DNA from 3 places in the Streptomyces sp. NPDC005784 genome. Region 2 is predicted to be linked to each of the others. Evidence: riboswitches for the same ligand, from Rfam matches in the RefSeq annotation. Region 2 holds a riboswitch; each other region holds the start of a gene.
The links. A riboswitch is a leader RNA that binds a small molecule or an ion and turns the genes downstream of it on or off. The one in region 2 is predicted to bind cobalamin.
Positions count from the first base shown of each region.

Region 1 (10,029 bases), on a different contig from region 2:
GAGGAGGTCGAGGAGCTGGTCCACGGGGACGGGCCCGGCGGAGAGCTGAAGGAAGGAGAGCACCTGGGGCATCGCGGAGACGACCTCGGCCACGGCCGCGGGCTCGCGGGCCATGGGCTCGGGGTACGCGAGGGACCAGGCGTCGAAGAGGGCGACCCAGCCGCGCAGGACCGCGCTGTCGTCGCGGCTCCAGGCGCGCAGCCGCCATCCCGGGCGGGCGGTGTCGCCGTGCACCTCGATGAGGCCGGCCAGGCGGGCGGTGTCCCAGTCGGCGCGGACCTGAACCGGGGTCAGTCCGAGATCCGCTGCGGCCCGTTCGGCTGTGGCGTCGGAGAGGGCGCCCTTGCCGCCGGGGTTCGCGCCGTCGCGCCCCGGGCGCAGGGCGGCGTCGGCCCAGCGCGCGACGCGCGCCGCGTCGGACAGGCCGGTGCGCGCCATGCGGGCGAGCTCCGCGGGCGGCGGTGTGCCTTCCGGCGGTCGCGGTGCGGGGCGGCGCGTGCGGCGCTGGGTCACCGCTCGGGGAGCGGCCGCGAGGGACCGCGGGCTGACGAGTCGGAGCCTGGAGTCGCGCGGGTTACGGGACGTCACGGGTGCAGTCTTGCGGTTGACGGTCCGAAAACCCAAACGGAATGCCGTCGCAGGCCATGGGGGCGGTGGGAGCGGGCCCTTCCCGGGGTGCCCGACACGCGGGAAAGAGAGCCGTGCGGAGTTGTTCGGGACCGAACCGGAAGGACGCCTTCGCGTCGCCCGGGGACGCGTCGGGCCGCCTCGCACGGAGCCTCCGCACAGCCGTCGGGCTCGCCCACGACGGGGGCGCGCGTCGGCTTCGCTCCGGGCGCGCACAGGGGTCTTCACTCCGGGGGCGCGTGCCGGTTTCGCTCCCGGGGCGTGCGCGGGCTTCGCTCCGGGCGTGCGCGACGGCTGGCTGCAGGCGGGCGCCGCGGAGGGCGCCAGGGAGGGGCGCCGTTGCGGCGGGGGCGTGCCGACCCGCCGCAACGAATGCCGTGGCCGTCTCGGCGCCGTGTGGGTGCCGCTCTCGGCGCCGTGCGCGTGCCGCTCTCGGCGCCGTGCGGGTGCCGTCTCTGCCGCATGCCGTGGCCGTCTCGGCGCCGTGCCGTGGCCGTCTCTGCCGCATGCCGTGGCGCGGATCGGGGGCGGCTCGGATCGGGGGCGGATTACATCAGGGGGGTGAGGAAGCGGCGCAGGGCTTCTTCATAGCTCGCCGGGTCGGCGTTCCACATGGCGCCGTGCGGGGCGTTCGGGACGGTGTGCAGGGTGACCAGGTCGGGGCGGCTCGCGGCGAGGCGGCGGGAGGGCCCCCAGGGCGCGATGGTGTCGTCCGGGCCGTGCACCAGCAGGGTCGGCACCTTGAGCTGGCCGGGATGCGCGGCGTGCGCGATGCGGTCTCCGCGTACGCCGGTGCGGCCCTGGGCGGCACGCACGGCGAGCGGCAGCAGGAAGCTCGGGGTGTGGCGGGCGCCGGCCAGGGCACGCAGCGTGGTCTCCCAGTCGAGGACCGGCGAGTCCAGGACGAGCCCCGAGATCCGCTCGCGCAGCGCGGAGTGGGCGGCGGCGCGCAGCGCCATGGTGGCGCCGGTGGACCAGCCGTACAGGACGACCCGCTCGGCGCCGTACCGCACGGCGTACCGGATCGCCGCGTCGAGGTCGCGCCACTCGGTCTCACCGAGGTGGTTCAGGCCGTCCGGGGGGCGGGGTGCCCCGAGGTCGCCCCGGTAGGCGAGGTCGAGCACGGGGAAGTGCCGGCCGTTCAGGAACTCCATCACGTTCATGGGGTGTTCCCGGGTGGCGCCCAGGCCGTGCACGGTGATGACCCAGGTGTCGCGGACGGCGGGCACGAACCAGGCGGGCAGGGCGCCGAGTTCGCCCGGCACGTCGACGTCGGCGTGATCGAGTCCGAGGGCGGACCCGGGGTCACCGACGTACAGGTTCGGGGTGAGCCACACCTTGTCGCCGGGTTCCAGGGAGCCGTGCGTGACGCGTTCCAGTCGGCGTACGACGGTGTCGGCGGTGTGGGGTACGGAGTTCTGCAGGGGGCCGACGACCGCGTGGGAGCCGTCGCCCGCGAGGCCGTAGGTTCCCGGGCGACGGGAGGCGAGGGCCCGGGTGAGGGTGATTCCGCCCGCCGTCGTGGCGTGCACGGTGAGCCGGGGCTCGGTGGGCAGGGGCTTGCCTGGCCTGGTCTTCAGCGCGGCGTCGCTGGCGAACCGGCCTGCCGCCACGGAGGCCGCGCCCGCGACTATGGCTACGGTGACGGCCGCTGCCGTGGCTCTTAGGGTGCGCACTCGACCAGTTTCCCGGGGGACTCCGCCATCGGCCAGCGGGAGGGTCTCCAAGAGTGACGGCCGACGCTCGCCGAACCCCGCCCACGGGGCCGATCCGGCGACCGGGGCACGGGCGGCCGGGGCACGAAGGGCAGCGGGCGGCGGGCGGGCCGTCCGCCTTGCCTCTTGCGCCTTTACCTCTCCCGCCTCTGCCTCTACCGCTTTGCGGCCTTACCGCTTCTGGCCGTACCCCCGCAGCCGCTCCCCCGCTTCGTCGAGCTGGTCCCGTGAGAGCAGGGCGGGCGCGAGGCCCGGGACCGAGGAGGACAGGAGCCAGACGCGGCACATCCATTCCAGCTGGGCCGTGCGGTCGTACGCCTGGTCCAGCGATGCTCCGTAGGCCATGGTGCCGTGGTTCTGGAGGAGGCAGGCCGCGCGGTCGGCCAGGGCCCGGAGCATGTTCTCGGCCAACTCCGGCGTGCCGTACGTCGCATAGGGAGCGACGCGGACCGGGCCGCCGAGGTCTGCGGCCATGTAGTGGATCAGCGGGAGCTCGGGGACGAGGACCGAGACGGCCGTCGCGTGCGCGGCATGGGTGTGGACGACGGCCCGCGCCTCGGTCACGCGGTACACCGCGAGGTGCATCGGCAGTTCGCTGGTCGGCCGCAGCGAACCGATCACCTGCCGACCGTCGAGGCCGACGCCGACGATGTCGTCGTGCGTCAGCCGGTCGTAGGGCACGCCCGTGGGCGTGACCAGGACGGTGTCGCCGACGCGGACGGAGACGTTGCCCGACGTACCGACGACCAGCCCGTCGGTGACCGTCCGGCGGGCCGTCGCGACGAGTTCGTCCCAGGCCTGTCGAAGGGCGTCCCGCGCGTCCCGCGCGGCCGACTCGTCCCGCTCGTCGCGCTCGTCCGCCATCCGTGGATCCTCCCGCCCGTCCCGTGAGTCCCGGTGCCGCTCCGTCATGACGCGATCCTGCCAGGCGCGGCGGCCGACGCATCCCGGGCGGGCGCAGCTTAGAGCGGAAGCCGAGCCTCCGTAAGGGCGCGTATGGGCATATATCGCCCCCACCGACGAATGGCCGGGGGCCGACGGGCGGCGCCGGATCTTCCCGTAGCCTCTGGGGGATTTGTCGCACACGTCGCCATTTCCGGGGGGAAATGTGGCCCGTGATCACCAACCGTTCCGTCGTCGTGCCCGCGTCGCCGCGACCGCCCTCGCGGCGACGCTCACCTTGGGGGGCACCACCCTGACCGCGCTCCCGGCCGAGGCCGCGGGCAACACCATGGGGCACGACGTCTCCTCTCACCAGAAGAACGTGGACTGGCGGAGCGCGAAGGCGAAGGGCGCGCGGTTCGTCTATGTGAAGGCGACCGAGTCCACCACCTACCGCAACCCCTACTTCGCCCGGCAGTACGACGGCGCGCGCGACGCCGGCATCCTTCGCGGCGCCTACCACTTCGCAGTGCCCGACAAGTCCTCCGGCGCCGCGCAGGCCGCGTACTTCGTACACAACGGCGGGGCCTGGCACGCGGACGGCTGGACGCTGCCGCCCGCGCTGGACATCGAGTACAACCCGTACGGCAAGCGCAAGTGCTACGGCCTGAGCAGGGTCGGAATGGTGAACTGGATCAAGGCCTTCAGTGACGAGATCCGCCGGGAGACCGGGCGTCGGCCTGTGATCTACACCACAACGCACTGGTGGAACACCTGCACCGGCTCCAGCCGGACATTTGCCGCGGATCACACGCTGTGGCTGGCCCGCTACGGCTCGTCGGACACCGGAGCACTGCCCGCCGGGTGGTCCGCGTGGACCTTCTGGCAGTACGACAACAGCGGCAGCCTGCCGGGTGACCAGAATCTCTTCAACGGATCCGCCACTCGACTCAAGCGGCTCGCCCTGGGGTAGCCACCCAATCGGAGCCCGATATTCCGCATCCGTTCGAACTCAGGCGATCACCTCTCGACACAAGCGGAGGAGTGATTCGCCATTTGAGACACCATGACGTCCGCCCCAGTTCATCTTCCGTTCATCCAGGTTGCCTACGGTCCACCTGCCACTGACGTCCAACAGAAGCCTGGGTAAATGGAACACATCACGCTCCTCCTCGGAATCGTGATCGTCACCGCTCTCGTGTTCGATTTCACGAACGGTTTCCACGACACCGCCAACGCGATGGCCACCACCATCTCGACCGGCGCTCTCAAGCCCAAGGTCGCGGTGGCCATGTCCGCCGCCCTCAACCTTGTCGGCGCCTTCCTCTCGGTGGAGGTCGCCAACACGATCTCCAAGGGCCTCGTCGATGAATCCGGCATCAAGCCAGAGGTGATCTTCGCCGCGCTCGTCGGCGCGATCCTCTGGAACCTGGTGACGTGGCTCGTCGGACTTCCGTCCAGCTCCTCGCACGCCCTCATGGGCGGCCTGGTCGGCGCGACCATCGCCTCCGCCGGTACCGGCGCGGTGCACGGGGACGTCCTGGTCGGCAAGGTGCTTCTGCCCGCCGTCGCTGCCCCGATCGTCGCCGGCCTGGCCGCGATGTTCGCGACGCGACTGTCGTACAAGCTCAGTGGTGACGCCGACACCAAGGCCACCAAGAAGGGGTACCGCGCCGGCCAGATAGCCTCCGCGGGCCTGGTCTCGCTTGCCCACGGCACCAACGACGCGCAGAAGACGATGGGCATCATCACCCTGGCCCTGGTCGCCGGTGGCGCCGTCGCTCCCGACTCCGACCCGCCGGTCTGGGTCATCCTCTCCGCCGGTCTCGCCATCGCGCTGGGCACCTACCTGGGCGGCTGGCGCATCATCCGCACGATGGGCAAGGGCCTGACCGACCTCCAGCCGCAGCAGGGCTTCGCCGCCCAGACCAGCGCGGCCACGGTCATCCTGGCCTCCTCGCACATCGGCTTCTCGCTCTCCACCACGCACTCGGTCTCCGGCTCCGTGATGGGCGCGGGCCTCGGCCGCAAGGGCGGTGTGGTCCGCTGGTCCACCGCCAAGCGGATGGTCGTCGCCTGGGTCCTCACGCTGCCCGCCGCCGCCCTGGTCGGCGCGCTCGCCGAGTGGGTGACCGGTTTCGGTGTCTGGGGCACCGCCCTCGTCGCCGTCTTCCTGGTCGGATCCAGCTTCGCGATCTGGCGCCGCTCGCGCCGCGAGGTCATCGACCACACCAACGTGAACGGCTCCGAGGAGCCCGCCGGTGTGGTGACCACGGCCATCGCCGCCGTCACCCCGCCCCCGGCCGGCACCGTGACCGAGAACCTCACGGCCACCATCCCGGCTCCCGCCGAGCCCACGGCGAACCCGTCGGCGCCGTCCCCCGTGGCCTGAGAACCGAAGGAAGAAACAGCATGAACATCGACTGGTCAGCCCTCGGTTCCGTCTTCGGGGTCAGCCTCGGAGTGACCGTGGCCCTCGTCGCCCTCTTCACCCTCGGTGTCGCCGGCCTCTCCAAGAAGGAGTCGGCCCAGGGCGGTTCCGCGGTCGCGGCGGCCACCGGCGCCTACGTCTGCTTCGCGGCCTGCGCCGCGGCGGTGGCGTACGGCATCTCCCTGATCATCACCAAGTAACCCGGCACAAGCGGCCCGGAACAGGGTTGCGCCGAGCAGTACCGCGCGTGGGGTGCGGGACGGATCACCGTCCCGCACCCCACGCGTATGTGGGCCTGCGCACACTGTCCCTCCGCAGGTCAACAGCCAGTTGACGGCCGTTCTCACCCCGTGGTGGACTGCCGGAGCCAAGTACGGCGGCATGAGAGGAAGCCGGTGCGAATCCGGCGCGGTCCCGCCACTGTCATCGGGGAAGAAACTCCCCGGGAGCCAGGAACTCTCACCGCCGGTCTCGTCGAACCAGGGCGTGGACACCCTGAGTGAGGACATATCGCCATGCGCGGCTGCCCGTTTCCCGTTCCGCTGAGTACGAGGGTTCCACTCCACCCCATCGCGGGCTGACCCCGTGCGTGCCGATCGCGTCTTCGCGTACGGCGCCGCCGCCGGCCTCCTCGGCGACCTGCTGCTCGGCGATCCCCGCCGGGGGCATCCGGTCGCCGCGTTCGGGCGGGCCGCCGCGGCCGTGGAGCGGACACTGTGGCGTGACCACCGCGGGTGGGGCGCGCTGCACACGGCTGTCTGCGTGGGCGGTGCCACCGGACTCGCCGCGCTCACGAGCCGTTCCGTACGCACCTCCCGTACCGCTTCCGTCGCGCTGACCGCCGCCGCCACCTGGGCCGTCGTCGGAGGCACCTCCCTCGGCCGTGAGGCGCGGGCGATCGCCGGCGCGCTCGCGGCCGGTGACATCGACACGGCCCGGGAGCGGCTGCCGCATCTGTGCGGCCGCGATCCGCAGGCGCTCGACGCCGACGGGATCGCCCGGGCTGTCGTCGAGTCCGTCGCCGAGAACACCTCCGACGCCGTCGTGGGCGCTCTGGTCTGGGGCGCCGTCGCCGGGGTGCCCGGACTCGTCGCCTTCCGCGCCGTGAACACGCTCGACGCCATGGTCGGGCACAAGTCCCCCCGGTACCGGCGCTACGGCTGGGCCTCCGCCCGGCTCGACGACGTCGCCGGCTGGCCGGGCGCCCGGCTGACCGCCGTCCTCGCGGCCGCGGCCGGGCCCGACCCGCGGGGCGCCGTGCGGGCCTGGCGCGCGGACGCCCGCAACCATCCGAGCCCCAACGCCGGGCCCGTGGAGGCCTCGTTCGCGGGCGCGCTCGGCGTACGGCTCGGCGGCACCCTGTCGTACGGGGGACGCATCGAGCACCGGCCCGTGCTCAATGACGCGGGGCGCGCCGTCCACACCCACGACATCGAGCGGGCCGTACGGCTCTCCCGGCGCGTCGGCTGGCTCGCGCTCGGCGTGAGCGCCGCCGGACGGGTTCTGCTCACGGTTCCGCTCAACAGGAAGGGGCGCACCGCATGAGCGGCGGGCTGCTGATCGCCGGGACCACCTCCGACGCGGGCAAGAGCGTCGTGACCGCCGGGATCTGCCGGTGGCTGGTGCGCCAGGGCGTCAAGGTCGCGCCCTTCAAGGCGCAGAACATGTCCCTCAACTCGTTCGTGACGCGCGAGGGCGCCGAGATCGGGCGGGCACAGGCCATGCAGGCGCAGGCCGCCCGGGTGGAGCCGACCGCGCTGATGAATCCCGTGCTGCTCAAGCCGGGCAGCGACCGCACCAGTCAGGTCGTCCTGATGGGCAGGCCGGTGGGCGAGATGAGCGCGCGCGGGTTCTTCGGGACCTCCGGGCCCTCGGCGGAGCCGCTGTCGGGTGCCGGGTCCCCCGGTGAAAGGCTGCGCGGAGGGCGTCAGGAAGCACTCCTCGGGACCGTCCTCGACTGTCTGGCCCAGTTGCGGGGCACGTATGACGCGGTGATCTGTGAGGGAGCCGGCAGTCCGGCCGAGATCAATCTGCGGCGCACCGACATCGTGAACATGGGGGTGGCGCGGAACGCGGGACTTCCCGTGCTCGTCGTCGGTGACATCGACCGGGGCGGTGTGTTCGCCTCGTTCTTCGGGACGGTCGCACTGCTGTCCGCCGAGGACCAGGCGCTCGTCGCCGGGTTCCTCGTCAACAAGTTCCGCGGAGACGTCAGCCTGCTGGAGCCCGGCCTCGACATGCTGCACGGCCTCACCGGGCGGCGCACCTACGGCGTCCTGCCCTTCCAGCACGGTCTGGGCATCGACGAGGAGGACGGACTGCGGGTCTCGCTGCGCGGGGCCGTCCGCGAGTCGGCCGTCTCCTCCCCCGTCGGCGAGGACATATTGCGGGTCGCCGTGTGCGCGATCCCGCTGATGTCCAACTTCACCGACGTGGACGCGCTGGCCGCCGAACCGGGCGTCGTCGTGCGGTTCGTGGACCGGGCCGAGGAACTGGCCGACGCGGATCTCGTCATCGTGCCCGGAACCCGGGGCACGGTGAAGGCACTGGCATGGCTGCGTGAGCGCGGCCTCGCGGACGCGATCGCGCGCCGGGCCGCCGAGGGCCGTCCCGTGCTCGGCATCTGCGGCGGCTACCAGATCCTCGGACAGCACATCGAGGACGAGGTCGAGTCGCGCGCCGGTCAGGTCGAAGGGCTCGGACTCCTGCCCGTACGTGTGCGGTTCGCGCGCGAGAAGACGCTGACGCGGCCGGTCGGCAAGGCCCTCGGCGAGCGGGTCGAGGGGTACGAGATCCACCACGGTGTCGCCGACGTGAGCGGCGGCGACGCGTTCATGCGCGATGACGACGGAAACAGCCTGGACGGGTGCCGGGTCGGCTCCGTCTGGGGCACGCACTGGCACGGATCACTTGAGTCGGACGGATTCCGGCGGGCCTTTCTGCGCGAGGTGGCCGCCGCCGCGGGCCGCCGCTTCGTACCGGCGGGCGACACGTCGTTCGCGGCGCTGCGCGAGGAGCAGCTGGACCGGCTCGGCGACCTGATCGAGGAACACGCGGACACGGACGCGCTGTGGCGGCTCATCGAGTCCGGCGCGCCGCAAGGACTGCCCTTCATTCCACCGGGAGCACCCGAATGAGCACAGTGTTGTTGTTGTCGACCGCCGACACGGATCTGCTGGCCGCCCGCGCCGGCGGAACCGCCTACCGGATCGGCAATCCGACCCGGGTGGACGTCGCGGGCGAACTCCCCGCGCTCGTCGAGGGCGCGGACGTGGCCGTCGTACGGCTGCTGGGTGGCAAGCGGGCCTGGGAGGACGGGCTGGCCTTTCTGAAGGCGTCCGGTATCCCGACCGTGCTGCTCGGCGGCGAGTCCGTCCCGGACGCCGAGCTGATGGCCGAGTCGTCGGTGCCCGCGGGGGTGGTGGCGGAGGCGCTGCGCTATCTCGTCGAGGGCGGCCCGGCCAACCTGGCCGAGCTGGCCCGGTTCCTCTCGGACACCGTGCTGCTGACGGGTGAGGGCTTCGAGGAGCCGCACAAGAGCGCGGAGTTCGGCGTCCACGGCGAGCGCGCCTTCGTCGAGGGCCGGCCGACCGTCGGTGTGCTGTTCTACCGGGCCCACGAACTGTCCGGGAACACCGCGTTCGTGGACACGCTGTGCGACGCGATCGAGGCGCGCGGCGCCAACGCCCTTGCCGTGTACTGCGGTTCGCTGCGCGGTGCCGACCCGGGCCTGTACGAGATCCTGGGCCGGGCCGACACGCTCGTCGCCACCGTCCTCGCGGCGGGCGGTACCCACGCCTCGGAGGCGTCCGCGGGCGGCGACGAGGAGGCCTGGGACATCGGGGCCCTCGCCGACCTCGACATCCCGGTGCTGCAGGGGCTCTGCCTGACCTCGTCGAAGAGTGCCTGGGAGGCGTCGGACGCGGCCTTGTCCCCCATGGACGCGGCGATGCAGGTCGCGATCCCGGAGTTCGACGGCCGGATCGTCACCGTGCCGTTCTCCTTCAAGGAACAGGGTCCGGACGACGTCCCGGTGTACGTCGCCGACCCCGAGCGGGCCGCGCGGGTCGCCGGAATCGCCCTGCGGCACGCCCTGTTGAAGCACAAGCCGAACGCGGAGAAAAAGCTCGGGATCGTCTTCACCGCCTACCCGACCAAGCACTCGCGGGTCGGCAACGCGGTCGGCCTCGACACGCCCGCCTCCGCCGTACGGGTCCTCGACGCGCTCCGGGACGCGGGCTACGCCCTCACCGAATACCCCGACAACGGCGACGAGTTGATCCACCGGCTCATCGCGGCCGGCGGTCACGACGTCGAGTGGCTGACGGAGGAGCAGCTCGCCGCCGCTCCGGCGCGCGTGCCGCTCGCCGACTA
Region 1 covers NZ_JBIAIQ010000001.1:76,917-86,945, forward strand. The annotation lists gene ACFYR3_RS00355 (hypothetical protein) at 1-588, opposite strand, end outside; gene ACFYR3_RS00360 (alpha/beta fold hydrolase) at 1,176-2,303, opposite strand; gene ACFYR3_RS00365 (class II aldolase/adducin family protein) at 2,514-3,254, opposite strand; gene ACFYR3_RS00370 (lysozyme) at 3,451-4,197, shown strand; gene ACFYR3_RS00375 (inorganic phosphate transporter) at 4,375-5,616, shown strand; gene ACFYR3_RS00380 (hypothetical protein) at 5,637-5,855, shown strand; cobalamin riboswitch at 5,992-6,135, shown strand; gene ACFYR3_RS00385 (cobalamin biosynthesis protein) at 6,241-7,200, shown strand; gene ACFYR3_RS00390 (cobyric acid synthase) at 7,197-8,792, shown strand; gene cobN (cobaltochelatase subunit CobN) at 8,789-10,029, shown strand, end outside.
Region 1: it holds a riboswitch for cobalamin, as region 2 does, so the genes downstream of both, ACFYR3_RS00385 (cobalamin biosynthesis protein) here and ACFYR3_RS15795 (CbtB-domain containing protein) in region 2, are expected to answer to the same signal.

Region 2 (10,029 bases):
CGCTCGGCCATGAAGCCCGTACGGGCGCGGCGATGGACTTCGCCCCGGTCGTCCCGCTCGCCCTGCGGTGTGCCGAGGAGTACCCCGGGCTGCGGGCGCTGACCGTGGACGCGCTGCCGTACCACGAGGCCGGCGGCTCGGCCGCGCAGGAACTGGGCGCCTCGCTGGCGACCGGTGTCGCTTATCTGCGGGAGCTGACCGAAGCGGGGCTGTCCGTCGAACAGGCCTGTGCCCAGCTCGAGTTCCGGTACGCCGCGACCGCCGACCAGTTCCTGACGATCGCCAAGCTGCGGGCGGCGCGCAGGCTGTGGGCGCGGGTCGCCGAGGTGTGCGGGGCGCCGGGCGCGGGTGCGCAGGTGCAGCACGCCGTGACCTCGCCGGTGATGATGTCGCGCCGCGACCCGTGGGTGAACATGCTGCGCACGACCATCGCGACGCTCGCGGCCGGGGTCGGCGGCGCCGACTCCGTCACCGTCCTGCCCTTCGACCACGAGCTCGGCCTGCCGGACGCCTTCGCGCGGCGCATCGCCCGCAACACGTCGACGATCCTCATCGAGGAGTCGCACCTGTCCCGGGTGATCGACCCCGCGGGCGGCTCCTGGTACGTGGAGAAGCTCACCGACGAACTCGCCCACGCGGGCTGGGAGTTCTTCCAGGGGATCGAGCAGAGCGGTGGCCAGGCCGCCGCACTTCGCTCGGGGCGTCTTGGCCAGGATCTGGCGAAGACCTGGGAGGCGCGCTCGGCGAAGCTCGCCAAGCGGCGCGAACCGATCACCGGCGTCAGCGAGTTCCCGAACCTGGCCGAGCGCCCGGTGGAGCGCCTGCCCGCTCCCGAGGCACCGTCCGGCGGTCTGCCGCGGGTACGGCGCGACGAGGCGTACGAGGCGCTGCGGGCCCGCTCCGACGCGCACCTCGCCGCAACCGGATCCCGTCCGCGGATCTACCTGGCCACGATCGGCCCCGCCGCCGCGCACACCGCACGGTCGACGTTCGTCGCGAACCTGTTCCAGGCCGGCGGCATCGAGCCGGTCACGGACGGCACGTTCGAGGACAGCGGCGCCACCGAGGCCTGCCTCTGCTCCAGCGACGCCCTGTACGAGGAGCAGGCCGCCAGCACGGCCGAAGCCCTCGCGGCGGCCGGCGCCCGGCATGTGTTCCTGGCGGGCCGCCCCGGGCAGTACGCCGGTGTGGACGCCTATGTCTTCGCGGGCTGCGACGCCGTCGCCGTCCTCTCCGCCACCCTCGACCGCATGGGAGTGTCCTGATGGGAATCCCCGACTTCTCCGGAATCGAACTGGGGACGCCCACCACCGAAGGCAGCGCCGACGAGTGGAGTGCCGCCGCAGAGAAGGCCACAGGCGGGAGCGAGGCGTTCTGGGAGACCCCGGAGGGCATCGCGGTCAAGCCGCTGTACACCGGCCGTGACACGGAAGGCCTGGACTTCCTGGACACGTACCCGGGCATGGCACCGTATCTGCGCGGTCCGTACCCGACGATGTACGTCAACCAGCCCTGGACGATCCGCCAGTACGCGGGCTTCTCCACGGCCGAGGAGTCCAACGCCTTCTACCGCCGCAACCTGGCGGCGGGCCAGAAGGGCCTGTCGATCGCCTTCGACCTGCCCACGCACCGCGGTTACGACAGCGACCACCCGCGCGTGACGGGCGACGTCGGCATGGCGGGTGTGGCCATCGACTCCATCTACGACATGCGGCAGCTCTTCGACGGCATCCCGCTGGACAAGATGACCGTGTCGATGACGATGAACGGCGCCGTGCTGCCCGTCCTCGCGCTGTACATCGTGGCGGCCGAGGAACAGGGCGTGCCGCCCGAGAAGCTGGCCGGAACCATTCAGAACGACATTCTGAAGGAGTTCATGGTCCGCAACACCTACATCTATCCGCCGAAGCCGTCGATGCGGATCATCTCCGACATCTTCGCGTACACCTCGCAGCGGATGCCGCGCTACAACTCCATCTCCATCTCCGGGTACCACATCCAGGAGGCGGGCGCGACGGCCGACCTGGAGCTGGCGTACACGCTCGCGGACGGCGTGGAGTACATCCGGGCGGGCCGCGAGGCGGGCCTGGACGTGGACGCGTTCGCGCCGCGGCTCTCGTTCTTCTGGGCGATCGGCATGAACTTCTTCATGGAGGTCGCCAAGCTGCGGGCGGCGCGCCTGCTGTGGGCGAAGCTGGTGAAGCAGTTCGACCCGCAGAACGCCAAGTCGCTGTCCCTGCGCACCCATTCGCAGACCTCCGGCTGGTCGCTGACCGCGCAGGACGTGTTCAACAACGTGACGCGTACGTGTGTGGAGGCCATGGCCGCCACCCAGGGCCACACCCAGTCGCTGCACACCAACGCCCTGGACGAGGCACTGGCGCTGCCGACCGACTTCTCCGCGCGGATCGCCCGCAACACGCAGCTGCTGCTCCAGCAGGAGTCCGGTACGAACCGGGTCATCGACCCGTGGGGCGGCAGCGCGTACATCGAGAAGCTGACGTACGACCTCGCCCGCCGGGCCTGGCAGCACATCGAGGAGGTCGAGGCCGCGGGCGGTATGGCGCAGGCCATCGACGCCGGCATCCCCAAGCTCCGGATCGAGGAGGCGGCGGCCCGCACCCAGGCCCGCATCGACTCCGGCCGCCAGCCGGTCATCGGCGTCAACAAGTACCGCGTGGAGACCGACGAGAAGATCGACGTCCTCAAGGTCGACAACTCCTCCGTACGCACGCAGCAGATCGAGAAGCTGCGGCGGCTGCGCGCGGAGCGCGACGAGCGGGCGTGCCAGGACGCGCTGGACGACCTGACGCGCGCGGCGGCCGGTGAGGGCAACCTGCTGGAGCTGGCGGTGCGCGCGGCCCGCGCGATGGCCACCGTCGGGGAGATCTCCGACGCCCTGGAGAAGGTGTACGGACGGCACGCGGGCCAGATCCGTACGATCTCCGGGGTGTACCGCAACGAAGCAGGGGAGTCCCCGTCCGTGGACCGCACCCGCACGCTGGTGGACGCGTTCGAGGAGGCCGAGGGCCGTCGCCCGCGCATCCTGGTCGCCAAGATGGGCCAGGACGGTCACGACCGCGGCCAGAAGGTGATCGCGACCGCGTTCGCCGACCTCGGCTTCGACGTCGACGTCGGCCCGCTGTTCCAGACGCCGGGCGAGGTCGCCCGCCAGGCGGTGGAGGCGGACGTGCACATCGTGGGCGTCTCGTCGCTGGCTGCCGGGCACCTCACCCTCGTACCGGCGCTGCGCGAGGAACTGGCGGCGGAGGGCCGCGAGGACATCATGATCGTGGTCGGCGGGGTGATCCCGCCGCAGGACGTGCCGACCCTGCTGGATATGGGCGCGGCGGCCGTGTTCCCGCCGGGGACGGTGATCCCGGACGCGGCGTACGACCTCGTCCAGCGGCTCTCTGCCGACCTCGGGCACGCCCTGTGATCGAACTCGACACCTATGTCAAGGGTGTACTCGGCGGGAAGCGGGCGCTCGTCGCCCGCGCCATCACGCTCGTCGAGTCCACCCGGCCCCAGCACCGGGCGCTGGCGCAGGAGTTGCTGACCGAGCTGCTCCCGCACAGCGGGAAGGCACGGCGGATCGGCATCAGCGGGGTGCCGGGCGTGGGCAAGTCGACGTTCATCGACGCGTTCGGCACCATGCTGACCTCGCTGGGGTACCGGGTCGCGGTGCTCGCCGTCGACCCGTCCTCCAGCCGTACCGGCGGCTCGATCCTCGGCGACAAGACCCGTATGGAGCGCCTCGCCGTGGACCCGGCGGCCTTCATCCGCCCCTCCCCCACCGCGGGCACGCTCGGCGGGGTGGCCAAGGCGACCCGCGAGTCGATCGTGGTGATGGAAGCCGCCGGCTACGACGTGGTGCTGGTGGAGACGGTCGGGGTGGGCCAGTCGGAGACCGCGGTCGCGAACATGGTGGACTCCTTCCTCCTGTTGACGCTGGCGCGCACCGGGGACCAGTTGCAGGGCATCAAGAAGGGTGTCCTGGAGCTGGCCGACGTGATCGCCGTCAACAAGGCGGACGGCCCGCACGCACGCGACGCCCAGTCCGCCGCGCGTGAACTGGCGGGCGCCCTGCGGCTGATGCACGGCAGGGACGCGGCCTGGACGCCTCCGGTGCTGAGTTGCAGCGCCCGCGAGTCGGCAGGTCTGGACACCGTCTGGGATCGCCTGGAACAGCACCGCACCCTTCTCGACTCGACCGGCCGTCTCGCCGCCAAGCGCCGTGACCAGCAGGTCGACTGGACGTGGACGATGGTCCGCGACGAACTCCTCGGCCGCCTGCACAACGATCAGGCCGTACGGGCCATCGCCCCCGACCTCGAACGGCAGGTACGGGAGGGCGGGTTGACGGCCACGCTCGCGGCGGAGCGCATTCTGAAGGTGTTCGGCGGCGAAGGCCGCTGAGCCGGCGGCTCGGGCGGAGGCAGGGCGAAGGCAGTTGAACCGCACGGGCGGTGACGGGGCGAAGGCAGTTGAACCGCACAGGCGGTGGCGGGGCGACGGCAGTTGAACCGCACGGGCGGTGACGGGGCGAAGGCAGTTGAACCGCACGGGCGGTGACGGGGCTCAGCCCGGTCACCGCCCGTGTTCGCGTTCACGGGTGATCGCTCCACCGTCACCCACAACCCTGTTGACGGCTCATCACTCCCCTTCCGTTCAGGCCGAGTTCGCGAGGCCGTTCAACCGGCCACCGGATGCGGGACGAAGGTGCTGGTGTCCCCATCCGCCGAGGCGGTCGGAGAGCCGCTCGATGTCCGCGCGCCTCCTCCTCGGCGACCCGGCGGATCGAGTCGAGCCACGCCGCACGTCATGAACACGGCGCGCCCGGCCGCCGTACTTCGTGGAACCGGAAGCCATCCGGTGCGCCCACGCTCCTTGACCCTCCGCCGTTTCCCACGCGGGGTCCTCAAGCCGGATGGGCGGTTACTGCCGAGCGAGGTGCAGACGGTGCCGAGACCCAGAGCGAGATCACCGCGGGCGCAGTACGTCAATACTCATGCCGCGCGCGTTCAGGATGCGTTCAGGTTGGCCTTGCCAAGGTTCAACAGTGATCAAATCCCCCACACACCGCAGGAGCACGCTTTTGATGACGAAATCCGTGATGAAGAAGCTGCCGGAGGTTACTCTGGCGTTCTGGATCATGAAGATCGCCGCGACGACCCTGGGTGAGACGGCGGGCGACCTGTTCGCCCAGACCCTCAAACTCGGCTACTTCGTGACCACGATCGCCCTGTTCCTGCTCTTCGTCGTGACGCTGGTCGTCCAGCTCAGGTCACGTCGGTACAACCCGTTCTTCTACTGGACCGTGATCCTGTCGACCAGCATGGCCGGCACCACGACGTCCGACTTCATGAACCGCGACGCCAGCGCCAAGTACCTCTCGGGCGGCGCCAAGTCTCTCGGCTGGGGGCCACAGGGCCTCGGTCTCGGCTATCCCGAAGGCGCCGCCATCCTGATCTCGATCCTCCTTGCGATCTTCCTCGCCTGGAGACTGAGCGGGATGACGTTCCAGATCCGAGACATCGTCACCTTCCGCGGCGAGGCGCTGTTCTGGTCGGCGATCCTCGTCTCCAACACGCTCGGTACGTCGATGGGGGACTTCCTCTCCGACAGCTCCGGCCTCGGCTACCTGGGCGGGGCGCTGCTCGTCACGGGACTTCTGGCGGTACTCGTCGCGCTGATGAAGGTTCCGGCGGCGTCGAACGTCCTGCTGTTCTGGATCGCCTTCGTCCTCACCCGCCCGCTGGGCGCCACGGCCGGTGACTTCCTCACCAAGCCGCTCGCCAAGGGCGGACTCGACCTCGGAACCGCCGGCTCGTCGGCCGTGCTGCTCGTCGTCCTGTTCGGCCTCATGGCCTACGCCCACATCCAGGAACGCCGCAGAGCCGAGCCCGGCCCGGAGGCGGAAGCGGTCCGGCAGGAAGCCGGCCGTCCGTGAGTCCGGCCGTGGGCATGTCTCCACAGCCCTAGGGACACCTGCCGATCCTGCAGGGTGATCCACCGGCACTCTGGCCGCCGATCTGCTCTCGGCCGGCGATCAGTTGCCCGCATTCCCGGACGGTCAGCGCGACAGCGCGACCGATTCGCGACGACCGAGCGTGATGTGGCGTGGCTGGGTATGTCTGCCCACTCGGGTCTCCACTCCTCGCCTCGGCGGTTCGGTCCCGTCGGTCGGTTCCGTGGCCGCCGGAAGGCACACGCCCCTGGCCCTGTGATGTCGGTGTCCGTGAAACGCGAGAGAGCCCCCCGGATGGTTCCGAGGGGCCCTCTTGTGTCCCGAAGGATTCAGTTCGCGGCCGGAACCGATCGCCCGGACGGGACCGTCGCGGGCCGGGGGTTGAGCATGCGCTCGGCCAACTCGCCGAAGACCAGGCCGAATCCGCCCCACAGGGTGGCCTGGATGGCCAGGGCGGAGAGCCTGAACCGCCACAGCAGGGTGGCCGGGAAGTCCCCGGGCACCTCGTTGATCACGGGCAGGAACTCGTAGGCCAGGCCGATCGCGACGGCGAAGGCGGCCACCGCGGCGACGGTGGCGTACCAGGTGCCCAGGCTGGGCGCGAGGCGCTTGCCGAGGATGGTGGCGCCGATCGCCAGGAGCACGCTGAGGACCATCATCAGGAAGTACAGCGTGGTCCGCTTGCCGATGGTGTCGGGGTCGCCGACCGACGGGGGATTGGCCGGGTACTTCAGGAACGGCACGACGTACACGGCGAGGAGCGCGGTCCCGGACAGCAGGAGCGCGGTCGCGCGCGGGCCGAAGCGGCCCACACGGCCGAGTGCGAAGCAGTAGGCGAGCGCGGCGATGCCGCCGAAGGAGATGCCGTAGATCAGGACACCGGTGGCGAGGCCGGCGGTGGACTGGAGGCTGCGGGAGACGAGTTCGACCTCGTGCCCGTGCGCGGGAGCGTGATGCTCCTCGAAGCCGATCGCGCTGTCGACGGTCGGTTCACCGAGCAAGTAGGCGACGACCAGGGCGAGTACACCGGCCGCGAGACCTGCGAGCATGCCTCGCACGAGCAGGTTTCTTACCGTTGCGGAGTTCATGGGCGTGTGTCGTCCCTCGCGTCAGTGGCAGGGGAAACCGAGCAGGTGGCGGGCGTCGTGCACCCACTCGTGGACGTCCTCGCCGGAGACGACGGAGGTGGCGCCCTGTTCGGCGCCGACGAAGTACAGCAGGACCAGCATCAGGATGCCGAAGAAGACCGCCCAGGGAGCTATCGCCTTCAGCGGCAGCGTGGCGGGAAGTGCGGGGGTGGTGGCTGTCGGCTGAGCGACGGTCTGCGCCATGGCAGGACCTCCTCGGGAGTTCGCGTCCCATCTCGGTGGTGCACAGGATGACGCCTACGGGTCTGACTCACGCGGCGCCCAGCGTGGCTGGGGCGTCTCGCTCACAGTGGCGCGACCGTGCCGGATTTCCACCGGCTTCCGTCTTGACGTCATCAATATCGGACCGACCGTACCGCGTGGTGACTACCTGGCCAAGACCGCGCCACGTGGGGTGATCTTCCTCTCGTCCCAGGTGGCGGGTCCTCTGTGAACGGCGGGTCACCGGTGCCGTTTCGGACGATGCCCGAAGAAGTGCCGGGTGGCTCCCCCGCGTTCGGCCGTGGGCGACGTACGAGGTTCGACGTTCGCGTCGTACAACTCGGCTGTCCGCGGGCGGAGTTCGGTGCGCACTCGGCCCGCGGGACGGGTTCCGCGGGCCGAGTGCCCGGGTCGGGTGAAGGCGCCGCGCCCGCTCGCCGGCCTCAGTCCCTCTGGATCGCCGTGCCCGGGTCGGCGAGCCCGAGTTCACGCTCGCCGAGGGAGACGAAGAAGCGCTCGACGTCGGCGTCGGTGACTTCGGCGAGGGTGGCCGGGGACCAGTGCGGGTCGCGGTCCTTGTCGACGATCTGGGCTCGGATGCCCTCGACCAGGTCGGGGGCGGAGAGGGCGGCGCAGGAGACGCGGTACTCCTGGTCCAGAACGCGCTCCAGCGAACCGAGCCGCCGGGCGCGACGCAGGGCGGCCAGCGTGACCTTCAACGCGGTGGGCGAGTTGCCGAGGAGGATCTCCGCCGTCTCCTTCGCCGCCGGATCGCCGACCGCGAGCAGTCGCTGGATGATCTCCTCGACCGTGTCGGCCGCATAGCAGGCGTCGATCCACTCCCGCCGCTCCGCGAGCTCGGCCGCAGGCGACGGCTGCACATGACGGGCCAGAGCCTCTTGTACCGGGAGAGCCGCGAGGTCGGAAACGAACTGCCGGAGCGACGAGGACGGCAGGTAGTGGTCGGCGAGGCCGCACAACAGAGCGTCGCCTGCGCCGATCGAGGCACCCGTCAGGGCGAGATGGGTGCCCAGTTCACCCGGGGCGCGGGCGAGCAGATGGGTGCCGCCGACGTCGGGGACGAAGCCGATTCCGGTCTCGGGCATGGCGATGCGTGAGCGCTCGGTGACGACCCGGACGCTGCCGTGCGCGGAGAGGCCGACGCCGCCGCCCATGACGATGCCGTCCATGACCGCGACGTACGGCTTGGGGTAGCGGGCGATGCGGGCGTTGAGGTGGTACTCGTCGCGCCAGAACGCGGCGGACGCGGTTCCGTCCCCGTCGCGCGCGTCGTCGTGGACGACGCGGATGTCGCCACCCGCGCACAGTCCGCGTTCTCCGGCGCCGGTGATGACCACCGTCTCGACGGCCGGGTCGTGTTCCCAGACTGCGAGGGCTTGGTCGATCAGGCGCACCATCGCGTGGTTCAGGGCGTTCAGGGCCTTCGGCCGGTTGAGGGTGAGGTGGGCGGCCCGTCCGCCGGTGTTCAGCAGGACGGCTTCCTCGGCGCCGGGTGCCTCGGTGCCGTTCATCCGAGAGCCTCCGTCAGGCCCAGGGCCACGATGACGCGCATGATCTCGTTGGTTCCTTCCGGGGGCCGGCGAATTTCGCAGGTCACGACGATCTTTTCGCTACGGTACCCACCGAGCGTCGTGGCCCCCGCGCGGGTGCGGAGTGCGCCCCCGAGCGGGTGCGGAGTGCGGTACGCCACCGGGTACCCCGGGTCGGTGGCGAGCCGCTTCGCCGTGACGCGCGGCCGAACGGCCTGGCCCGTCAGGCTTCCTCCCCCGGTCCTTCCTCCCCCGGCCGCAGCACGTACAGCTGAGGCAGGTTGACCACGATCGCCTCCTGGGTGCTGCGGGCGATGACGACGACGGCCTCGTCGGAGGGGTCCGGGTTCTCCTCGCGGTGCGGCACGAACGGCGGCACGAAGATGTAGTCACCGGGTGAGGTGCGCAGACGTACTTCCTCGGGCTGTGCACCCGAGTCGTCGAGGAAGACGAACTCGGGGTGTCCGCTCACCACATAGATGGCGGTCTCGGACGCTCCGTGGTGGTGGTCCGACGAGGCGGTGGAGGGGGCGACGTGGGTCTGGCCCATCCACAGCTTCTCGGACCCGACGGTGGTGCCGCTGACGGCGGCGAATCTGCGCATGCCTCCGCTCTGCGCCGTGTCGCCGTCGAGAGCGTCGGCGCGGATGTGGTGCAGGCGGGTGCGCAGGGGGCGTTCGGACTGCCCTTCGGCATCCGGGAGATGGGGGTGGAAACCTTCGCCGGGGGTGGTCAACGGCTCGCTCATGGTTGGGGACGCTAGAGCGGCCCGGAAAAGGATGTCAAGAGGTGTCCATTGCCCTTCACCTGCGGCAATGTTCCCGCAATGTATGCGGGGAAGCTGTGGAAGCCCTGTCGGCGGACAGCGTGTCGGGCATCATGAGCGCATGCATATCTCCGCGAAGGCGGACTACGCCACCCGGGCCCTGCTGGAGCTCGCCCGCGAACCCGCCCGCCCGCTCACTTGCGAAGCCATAGCCTCCTCGCAGCACGTCCCGTTCCGGTTTCTGAAGTCGGTGGTGGGCGAGTTGCGCCGGGCCGGCCTGGTGCGCAGCCAGCGGGGCTGCGAGGGCGGGTACTGGCTGGGCCGGCCCGCCGACCAGATCACGCTGCTGGACGTCGTACGCGCCGTGGACGGCGAGTTGATCACCCTGCGGGG
Region 2 covers NZ_JBIAIQ010000008.1:41,954-51,982, forward strand. The annotation lists gene ACFYR3_RS15770 (methylmalonyl-CoA mutase family protein) at 1-1,265, shown strand, start outside; gene scpA (methylmalonyl-CoA mutase) at 1,265-3,439, shown strand; gene meaB (methylmalonyl Co-A mutase-associated GTPase MeaB) at 3,436-4,419, shown strand; gene ACFYR3_RS15785 (hypothetical protein) at 5,102-5,953, shown strand; gene ACFYR3_RS15790 (CbtA family protein) at 6,301-7,059, opposite strand; gene ACFYR3_RS15795 (CbtB-domain containing protein) at 7,081-7,302, opposite strand; cobalamin riboswitch at 7,343-7,489, opposite strand; gene ACFYR3_RS15800 (enoyl-CoA hydratase/isomerase family protein) at 7,764-8,852, opposite strand; gene ACFYR3_RS15805 (cupin domain-containing protein) at 9,094-9,618, opposite strand; gene ACFYR3_RS15810 (Rrf2 family transcriptional regulator) at 9,758-10,029, shown strand, end outside.

Region 3 (10,029 bases), on a different contig from region 2:
CGGAGGCGGGGTGCCCGTTCTCGGGCACGGCTGGAAACTGGTCCGCGACCCGCTGGGCTTCCTCGCCGGGCTGCGCGACCACGGTGACGTCGTCCGGCTCAGGATGGGCCCCAAGACGGTGTACGCCGTCACCACCCCCGCGCTCACCGGGGCGCTGGCGCTCAGCCCCGACTACGAGATCGGCGGCCCCCTGTGGGAGTCGCTCGAAGGGCTGCTCGGCAAGCAGGGTGTCGCCACCGCCAACGGTCCGCAGCACCGGCGCCAGCGGCGGACCATCCAGCCCGCGTTCCGGGCCGACATCATCCCCGAGTACGGCCCGATCATGGAGGAGGAGTCGCGGGCGTTCACGGCGCGCTGGGAGCGCGGCGCGGTCGTCGACTGCACCTCCGAGTCGTTCCGTGTCGCCGTCCGTGTCGCCGCCCGCTGTCTGCTGCGCGGCCGGTTCATGGACGAGCGCGCCGAGCGGCTGAGCCTCGCTCTCGCCACCGTGTTCCGCGGCATGTACCGGCGCATGGTCATCCCCGCGGGGCCCCTCTATAGGCTCCCGCTTCCCTCGATACGCGCATTCGACCGCGCATTGGCCGATTTGCATGCGCTGGTCGACGAGATCATCGACGAGCGACGGGCATCTGGTCAAAAGCCGGACGATTTGCTGACGGCATTGCTGGAAGCGAAGAACGACGACGGCGGCCCCATAGACGAACAGGAGATCCACGACCAAGTCGTCGCGATACTCACCCCCGGCAGCGAAACCATCGCATCCACGATCATGTGGTTGCTCCAAGTGCTGACGGAACATCCGGAACAGGCGGACAAAGTGGCCGCAGAGGTCCGATCCGTCGCAGGAGACCGACCCGTCGGATTCGACGACGTCCGGAAGCTGTCGCACACGAACAATGTCGTCGTCGAGGCGATGCGTTTACGCCCCGCCGTATGGATATTGACGCGCCGCGTGGTGGCCGAGACCGAGCTGGGCGGCTATCGCATTCCGGCCGGAGCCGACATCGTCTACAGCCCGTACGCGATCCAGCGCGACCCCCGGTCGTACCAGGAGCACCTGGATTTCGATCCCGACCGCTGGCTTCCGGAACGCTCCAAGGACATCCCGAAGTACGCGATGCGCCCCTTCAGTGTCGGCAACCGCAAGTGCCCGAGTGACCACTTCTCGATGGCGCTGCTCTCCCTGATCACCGCGACCGTGGCGTCCCGCTGGCGCTTCGACCAGGTGTCCGGGTCCAACGACGCGACCCGCGTCGGCATCACCCTGCGGCCCCACGAGCTGCGGCTGAAGGCCCGTCCGCGGTAAGGCGCTCGGACGGCCGGGCGTCCGCGCATCCGCCCGGCCGGTGTCCGGCCCGCACGTCCACAGGCGCACGTTCAGGCCGCCCTCGGGCCCCTGAACGTGCGCCGCGGTCTCACGCCTTCGGCACGACCACGGTGACCGTCCACTCCTGAAGGCCGTCGCAGGAGACCCGGGCCGGATCGCTCGGACACAGCGGCCGGGACGATGTCAGCCGGACCGTTCCAGCCGAGACCGCCCGGTAGGCGGCGGACGCGTCGCCCGGCTGGAGGACGATCCCGCTGTTGGTGGCCTCCAGCCCGGTTCCGGCGGTCTTCACGGGCGCCCACGGCCGGCGGGTCGTGCCGTCCAGGGAGACACGGATCGTCTCGCCCGGCGCCAGACAGTATGTATGGCCGGTGTCGGCGGCGCCCAGCTCCCCCTTCGCCGTGGCGCAGCTCGGGTGGGACGGGGTGGGGGACGGCGACACGGTGCCGCTGCCGCCCGCGTCGCCTCCGCTCTGCGTACCGCAGCCCGCGAGGAGCAGGGTCAGAGCGGCGAGGGCGATGGTCCGGGTGTGGGTCGTTCGGCGCATGGGGTGGCCTCCTTGCGGGTTGGACGTGCCACCGGTGGATCAGGATCCATCCCAGCGAATTCCAGGCCGCGCGCGACAGGGCCCCGGCCGCCGAAGCGACCGGGGCCCTGCCCGGGGTCGGGCCGCCGCGGCGGCCGGGGACCCAGACGCGGATCAGCTGGTCGTCAGGGCGGTGTCGTCCACGACGAAGCTGGTCTGGAGCGAGGAGTCCTCGACGCCGCTGAACTTCAGCGTGACGGTCGAACCGGCGAAGGAGGACAGGTCGAAGGTCTTCTGGGCGTACCCGGTGGCCTTGTTGAGGTTGGAGTAGGTCGCCAGCGTCGTGGAGCCCGCGGTGACGGTGAGTTTGTCGTAGGCCGAGGTGGTGGTGGTCTCGGCCGTGTCGATGTGGAGGTAGAAGGTGAGCGAGGCCTTGCAGCCGGACGGGATGGTCACCGACTGGGACAGCGTGTCGGTGTGCGTCGAGCCGTAGCCGTCGAGCCAGGCGTCGTACGAGCCGCCGTGCGTGGCCTCGCCGGTGTCATTGGTGATGACACCGCTCGTCTCGCTCCACACGGTCGCGCCCGACTCGAAGCCCTGGTTGCCGAGGAGCTGCGCCGAGGTGCAGGTGCCGCCGCCCGAGGTGCTGACGGTCCAGGTGAACGAGGCCGAACCGGAGGCGCCCGTGCTGTCCTTCGCCGTGACGGTGACCGCGTAGGTGCCGGCGGTGCTCGCGGTGCCGGAGATCAGCCCGGTCGAGCTGCTGATCGACAGCCCGGTCGGCAGCCCGGTCGCGCTGTACGTGAGGGTCGCGCCCGCGCTGTCGCTCGCCGAGATCTGCAGGCTCGCCGAGCCGCCGGTGGCCGTGGACTGGCTGCCCGGGTTGGTGACGGTCACGGTGTTGCCCGTGCTGGTGCCCGAGGTGAAGGCGGCCGTGCCGTTGGGGGTGCCCCAGCCGGTCGGGCCGTCGTAGCCGGTGGCCGCCGTGCAGAAGTACGACGTTGAGCAGGAGCCGTTGTTGCCGCTCGTCACGTCGTACAGGTTCGAGGTGTGGGAGTAGGGGTACTTCGCCGGGTAGTCGGCCGAACCCGGGGTGCCGGCCAGCGCGTACACGCCCGCGATGATGGGCGACGAGGCGCTGGTGCCGCCGTAGACCGCCCAGCCGGAGCCGCCGTAGGTGTCGTAGACGGCCACGCCGGTGGCGGGGTCGGCGACCGCGGAGACGTCGGCCTCCATGCGCTTGGTGCAGCCGGTGTCGGTCTGCCAGGTGGGCTTGGCGTCGTAGGCGGAGCAGCCGGAGCCGGTGCCCTCGGTGCTGCTGGTCTTCCAGACCGACTCGGTCCAGCCGCGGGTGCTGGAGGAGGTGCTCAGCGCGGTGCCGCCGACGGCGGTCACGTACTGGGAGGTCGCCGGGTACTCGGCGCCGTAGGCGGAGTCACCGGAGGAGACGGTGATGGCGACACCCGGGTGCTTGAAGTACGAGGTGTCCTCGCTGGTCTGCGAGGAGGACTCGGAGCCGCCCCAGCTGTTGGAGACGAACTTCGCGCCCAGCGTGACCGCTTCGTTCTCCGCGATGCCGAGGTCGGAGTCGTTCGCGGAGCTCGCCTCGACGAGGATGATGTTGCAGTTGGGGCAGACGGCGCTGACCATGTCGATGTCGAGCGCCTCCTCACCCGCCCAGCCGGTGTCGTTCGTCGGCAGTGAGGTGGTCGAACCGGTCTGGCTGACCTGCTTGAAGCAGCCGCTGGCCACGGTGCAGGCGGACAGGCCGAACTGCGAGCGGTAGGTGGCCAGGTCGGAGGCGGCGTTGGGGTCGTTGTAGGCGTCGACCACGGCGACCGTCAGACCGGAGCCGCCCGTCGAGGGCAGGTTGTAGGCGCTGTGCAGGTTGGCCGGGCTGAGGCCGGACACCGCGGCGGCGGCATCGGGGGAGACCTTGGCCGCGAGCTTCTGCGCGATGTCGGTGCGGCGCTGCGCGAAGCACGACATCCGACCGGGCTTCGTCGCCTCGGCGCACAGGTGCTTGGTCGCGACCTTCTGGCCGGCCTTGCCGGTCGAGTGGACCGCCTGGCGTGCGGGATCGGTGAGGGCCCCGGCGTTCTGGGTGGCCCGGGAGACGTGGGGGGTCGGCGCGGGCTGGGCGTCCGCGGGAGGGGCCGCGGCGAACCCGGCGAGGCCGAGGGCCAGGGCGGGGAGGGCGGCGGTGAGGAGTCTTCGCAGGCTCCGGGCGGGTCTGCCGGAGGGTATCGGGCGCTGGGAACGCATGGGGGTGTCGCCTCCATCGGTTCGAGGCCGGTGCCGCTCGGGCCGGGGTAGGGCCGTGTGCGACGCCATAGCCGGAAGTGGGGGTTCTCGGCGCTCTGAAGGGACGGGCCCGTGACGCGCGTAGCGTGAATCATGGGAAGGCGCGTCATGGGCATGCCAATTCAGTCGTCCTGGCGTGCCGTGGTGCGCGGCATGACGGGACGGCCAGAACCTAGCCGGGGTGAACGACACTCGAACAGCCGTGCCGGAAGAACTTTGCCGCTCCATGGACGGGGATTGGCTCGGCGATTGGAGGCACGGGGGCAGTACGTGACGAAAGCCGGGCCGCACAGGGCGGCCCGGCTCTCATCGCTGACGAACATTCAGAACATCAGAACTCAGAACATCAGAACACTCGAACCGGTCAGAACACTCGGACCGGTCAGAAGTCCTCGTCGAAGTCGACCGTGCCCTCCACCGCCACTTGGTACGCCGACGGCCGGCGCTCGAAGAAGTTGGTCAGCTCCTGGACACCCTGGAGCTCCATGAAGGAGAACGGGTTCTCCGAGCCGTAGACCGGCGCCAGTCCGAGGCGCACCAGGCGCTGGTCGGCGACGCACTCCAGGTACTGCCGCATCGAGTCGGTGTTCATGCCCGGCAGACCCTCGCCGCACAGGTCGCGCCCGAACTGCAGCTCGGCCTCGACGGCCTCGCGCAGCATGTCGGTCACCTGCTCCTGGAGCCGGTCGTCGAAGAGTTCCGGCTCCTCCTTGCGGACGGTGTCGACGACCTCGAAGGCGAAGCTCATGTGCATCGTCTCGTCCCGGAAAACCCAGTTGGTGCCCGTCGCCAGGCCGTGCAGCAGGCCCCGGCTGCGGAACCAGTAGACGTACGCGAAGGCGCCGTAGAAGAAGAGCCCCTCGATGCATGCCGCGAAGCAGATGAGGTTCAGCAGGAAGCGGCGGCGGTCGGCCTGGGTCTCCAGCCGGTCCAGCTTCTCCACCGAGTCCATCCACTTGAAGCAGAACTGCGCCTTCTCGCGGATGGAGGGGATGCTCTCGACGGCCGCGAAGGCCGCCGTGCGGTCGTCCGGGTTGGGCAGATAGGTGTCGAGCAGCGTCAGATAGAACTGGACGTGCACGGCCTCCTCGAAGAGCTGACGGCTCAAGTAGAGCCGTGCCTCGGGGGAGTTGATGTGCTTGTACAGCGTCAGCACCAGGTTGTTCGCCACGATCGAGTCGCCCGTCGCGAAGAACGCGACCAGCCGGCCGATCATGTGCTGCTCACCCGGCGTCAGCTTCGCGAGGTCGGCGACGTCCGAGTGGAGGTCGACCTCCTCGACGGTCCAGGTGTTCTTGATGGCGTCCCGGTAGCGCTCGTAGAAGTCCGGGTAGCGCATGGGACGCAGGGTGAGTTCGAAGCCCGGGTCGAGAAGGTTCTTGTCGGACGCGGCCTTCTCGGTGTTCGTGTCGCTCATTACTGGCAGGCCTCGCAGGACTCGGGGTTCTCAAGGGAGCAGGCGACGGCGTCGGGGTCGGCCACCTGCTGCACGGGGATGGTCTTCTCGGGCTGCGCCTGGGCCTGGGCCGCGCGGGCGATGCGCGTCGCCGGGCGGGAACGCAGGTAGTACGTCGTCTTCAGGCCCGACTTCCAGGCGTACGAGTACATCGAGGAGAGCTTGCCGATGGTCGGCGTCTCCAGGAACAGGTTCAGCGACTGGGCCTGGTCCAGGAACGGGGTCCGGGCGGCGGCCATGTCGATCAGGCCGCGCTGCGGGATCTCCCACGCCGTGCGGTACAGGTCGCGGACGTCCTGCGGGACCCAGGTGAAGCCCTGCACCGAGCCGCTGGACTCGCGCAGCGCCTCACGGGTCTGCGCGTCCCACACGCCGAGCTTCTTCAGCTCGGCCACCAGGTAGGAGTTGACCTGGAGGAACTCGCCGGAGAGCGTCTCGCGCTTGAACAGGTTCGACACCTGCGGCTCGATGCACTCGTACACGCCCGCGATGGACGCGATGGTGGCGGTCGGCGCGATGGCGAGGAGCAGCGAGTTGCGCATGCCGACCGCCGCGATCCGCTGCCGCAGCGCCGCCCAGCGCTCCGGCCAGTTCAGCTCGACGTCGAAGTGGTCCGGGTGCAGTACTCCGCGGGCCGTACGGGTCTTCTCCCAGGCAGGGAGGGGGCCGTTGCGCTCGGCGAGGTCCGCGGAGGCCTCGTAGGAGGCGAGCATGATGCGCTCGGCGATCCGGGTGGACAGGGCGCGGGCCTCGGGCGAGTCGAAGGGCAGCCGCAGCTTGAAGAAGACGTCCTGGAGGCCCATCGCGCCGAGGCCGACCGGACGCCACTTGGCGTTGGAGCGGCCCGCCTGCTCGGTCGGGTAGAAGTTGATGTCCACGACACGGTCGAGGAAGGTGACCGCGGTGCGCACGGTCTCGTCGAGGCGCTCCCAGTCGATGTCGTCGCCGACGACGAACGCGCCCAGGTTGACCGAGCCCAGGTTGCAGACCGCCGTCTCCCCGTCGTCCGTGACCTCCAGGATCTCGGTGCACAGGTTCGAGGAGTGGACGGTGTGGCCGGGCTCCGCCGTCTGGTTGGCGGTGCGGTTGGCGGCGTCCTTGAAGGTCATCCAGCCGTTGCCGGTCTGCGCGAGGGTACGCATCATGCGGCCGTACAGGTCGCGGGCCGGGATGGTCTTCTTGGCGAGACCCGACTCCTCGGCCTTGCGGTACGCGGCGTCGAACGCATCGCCCCACAGGTCGACCAGCTCCGGCACGTCGGAGGGGGAGAACAGCGACCAGACGCCGTCCTCGTTCACCCGGCGCATGAACTCGTCCGGGATCCAGTGCGCGAGGTTCAGGTTGTGCGTACGCCGGGCGTCCTCACCGGTGTTGTCGCGCAGCTCCAGGAATTCCTCGATGTCGGAGTGCCAGGTCTCCAGGTAGACCGCTGCCGCGCCCTTGCGCCGGCCGCCCTGGTTCACCGCGGCGACCGAGGCGTCGAGCGTCTTGAGGAACGGGACGATGCCGTTGGAGTGCCCGTTGGTGCCGCGGATCAGCGAACCGCGCGACCGGATGCGGGAGTAGGACAGTCCGATGCCGCCCGCGTGCTTCGACAGGCGTGCCACCTGGTGGTAGCGGTCGTAGATGGAGTCCAGCTCGTCCAGCGGGGAGTCGAGGAGGTAGCAGGACGACATCTGGGGGTGCCGCGTACCGGAGTTGAAGAGCGTGGGGGAGGACGGGAGGTAGTCGAGGCGGCTCATGAGCCGGTAGAGCGCGGCGACTTCGTCCACGGAGCGGGCCGTGTCGTCCTCGGCGAGACCGGAGGCCACCCGGAGCATGAAGTGCTGGGGCGTCTCGACGACCTGGCGGGTGATCGGGTGCCGGAGCAGATAGCGGCTGTGCAGCGTGCGCAGCCCGAAGTAGCCGAAGCGGTCGTCGCCTTCGGTGTCGATGAGCGCGTCGAGGCGGGCCGTGTGCAGCCGGACGAACGCGGCCGTGCGGTCGGCGATCAGCCCCTCGCGGTGGCCGACGGCGACCGACTCGGAGAAGGTCGTGACGCCCTGCGAGGCGGCCTCCGCGGTGATGGTGATCGCCAGCAGGCGGGCGGCCAGCCGGGAGTAGACGGGGTCCTCGGAGATGAGCCCCGCGGCCGCCTCCGTGGCCAGTTCGCGCAGCTCGGCCTCGTCGGCGAGGGCGGACCGGCCGCGCAGCGCCGCGGCGGCGACCCGGCCGGGGTCGGCGTCGGTGAGGTCGGCGGTGAGATCGGTCAGGGTCCGCAGCAGCGCGGTTCCGGGACCGTCGGTCTCCACCCGGGCCTGCGGCGCGGTCACTGAAGCCGGATCGGCTGGCGCGATGGTCACGTGGGGATCTCCCTCGCTCGGCACGGGGCCCGGCGGGGAGGAACGGGGCACACGGGAGCGCTTCTGGGCAGCAGCGCACCGCGTCCACCGGCCCATTTCCGCGAGGCCCGGACGTCGTCGGCACCCGGGCCGGACGGCCGGGGCGCGCTGTCGACAGGTCCTCGGACTGACGCGAGTGCGGGCACGCGGATAGGCGAACACGCACAGGTACACCGTTGCGGGACAGTTCCGGATTCGCACCGGATTCCCCTGCGGCGACAGCGACCATGAGCATACATCTTGTGCCGGGCTCCGGGAGTGCCCCCACATGTTGTGTCGGGTCGGTGTCCGCGAGCGCTACGGAGCGTGCTGGATCGTCAACTCGTAGGTGAGCAGCCGGATGTCGTCGAGCTCCGGAAGCGGGTTCCAGTCGCGGTCGGGGGTGCGGGTGAAGCCCAGGCGCTCGTACACGCGGTGGGCGCTGTGCATGGAGCCCTGGGTGGACAGCACGACGCGGATACAGCCCTCCACGGCCCGTGCCCGCTCGACGCAGGCGCGCACGAGGGCTTCCCCCGCGCCCCGGCCCCGTGCCTCGCGCGCGACCGCGAGCATCCGGAGCTCGGCCTCCCCGGCGCGGGCGAAGTCCGCCATGGGGCTGCCGTCCGCCACGAAGGTCACACTGCCGAGCACCCGGTCCCCCTCGACGGCGACCAGTACATCGGCGACGGCCGCGCGCCCCGCGACGTCCCGCAGTTTCTCCAGGTACGCGTCGCTCTCCCCGAAGTCGAGCAGCCCGTCTCCGAGATAGGCCCGCGCCGCGATCTCACCGACGGTGGGGTACTCCTCGGGCCGCGCCCGCCTGATGACGATGTCCATGCGGGCGAGTGTGCCCGACCGGCACGGCGACGGGCCGCCGGGTTTCGTCCGGCGGCCCGTCGTGGAGAGCTGTCGCTAGTGGCTCGCGTCCGCCGTGGCCGGCGGGAGCTCCGTCTCGACCCCAGGGTCTCCCGCGTCGGCCGTGTAGTCCTCGGGCGAGGTCTGGTCGATGCCGTCCGGGGCCTTGAACGCCCTGAGGGCGAAGGTGAGGACGACGGCCACGGCCACGTTCAGGACGAACGCCGTCAGGCCGATGTAGCCGATCTCCCCGATGCCGGGGATCTCCTTCGAGCTGCCGCCGAAGTGCTTCTGGGTCGGCGAGGCCACTCCGTAGGCGGCGATCGTGCCGTAGAGCATGCCGACCGCCCAGCCGCCCAGCAGCGCCCAGCGGTGGAACCAGCGGGTGAACAGCCCGCCGACCAGCGACGGGAAGGTCTGCAGGATCCAGATGCCGCCCAGCAGCTGGAAGTTGATCGCGACGGTCTTGTCCATGGTCAGGACGAAGACCAGCGCGCCCACCTTCACGAGCAGCGAGACCAGCTTGGAGACCCTGGTCTCCTGCCGCGGGGTCGCGGCCGGGTTGATGAAGTCCTTGTAGATGTTGCGGGTGAAGAGATTCGCGGCCGCGATCGACATGATGGCCGCCGGGACGAGCGCGCCGATGCCGATGGCGGCGAAGGCCACGCCCGCGAACCAGTCGGGGAACATGTTCTCGAAGAGCTGGGGGATGGCGAGCTGGCCGTTGGTGACCTTCACGCCGGCCGCGATCGCCATGAACCCGAGCAGGGCGAGCAGGCCCAGCATCAGCGAGTACAGCGGCAGGATCGTGGTGTTGCGGCGGATCACCTGCCGGCTGCGGCCGGACAGCGTCGCGGTGACCGAGTGCGGATACATGAACAGGGCCAGCGCCGAGCCGAGCGCGAGGGTGGCGTACGTCCACTGGCCCGCCTCGGCGGGGACGAGTCCGCCGGCCCCCGCGGCCGTGTACTTGGCGCTCGCCGCCTTGAAGATCTCGTCGAAGCCGCCCAGCTTGATCGGGATGTAGATGATGGCCACCGCGATCACGATGTAGATCAGCGTGTCCTTCACGAACGCGATCAGGGCGGGGGCCCGCAGACCCGAGGAGTAGGTGTACGCGGCCAGCACGCCGAAGGCGATGAGGAGCGGCAGGTCCTTGACGAACCAGTTGGTGCTGTCGCCGCCGCCCACGCCCATCACG
Region 3 covers NZ_JBIAIQ010000013.1:110,830-120,858, forward strand. The annotation lists gene ACFYR3_RS21915 (cytochrome P450) at 1-1,306, shown strand, start outside; gene ACFYR3_RS21920 (hypothetical protein) at 1,416-1,874, opposite strand; gene ACFYR3_RS21925 (putative Ig domain-containing protein) at 2,028-4,118, opposite strand; gene ACFYR3_RS21930 (ribonucleotide-diphosphate reductase subunit beta) at 4,540-5,574, opposite strand; gene ACFYR3_RS21935 (ribonucleoside-diphosphate reductase subunit alpha) at 5,574-7,955, opposite strand; cobalamin riboswitch at 8,090-8,239, opposite strand; gene ACFYR3_RS21940 (GNAT family N-acetyltransferase) at 8,292-8,810, opposite strand; gene mctP (monocarboxylate uptake permease MctP) at 8,886-10,029, opposite strand, start outside.
Region 3: it holds a riboswitch for cobalamin, as region 2 does, so the genes downstream of both, ACFYR3_RS21935 (ribonucleoside-diphosphate reductase subunit alpha) here and ACFYR3_RS15795 (CbtB-domain containing protein) in region 2, are expected to answer to the same signal.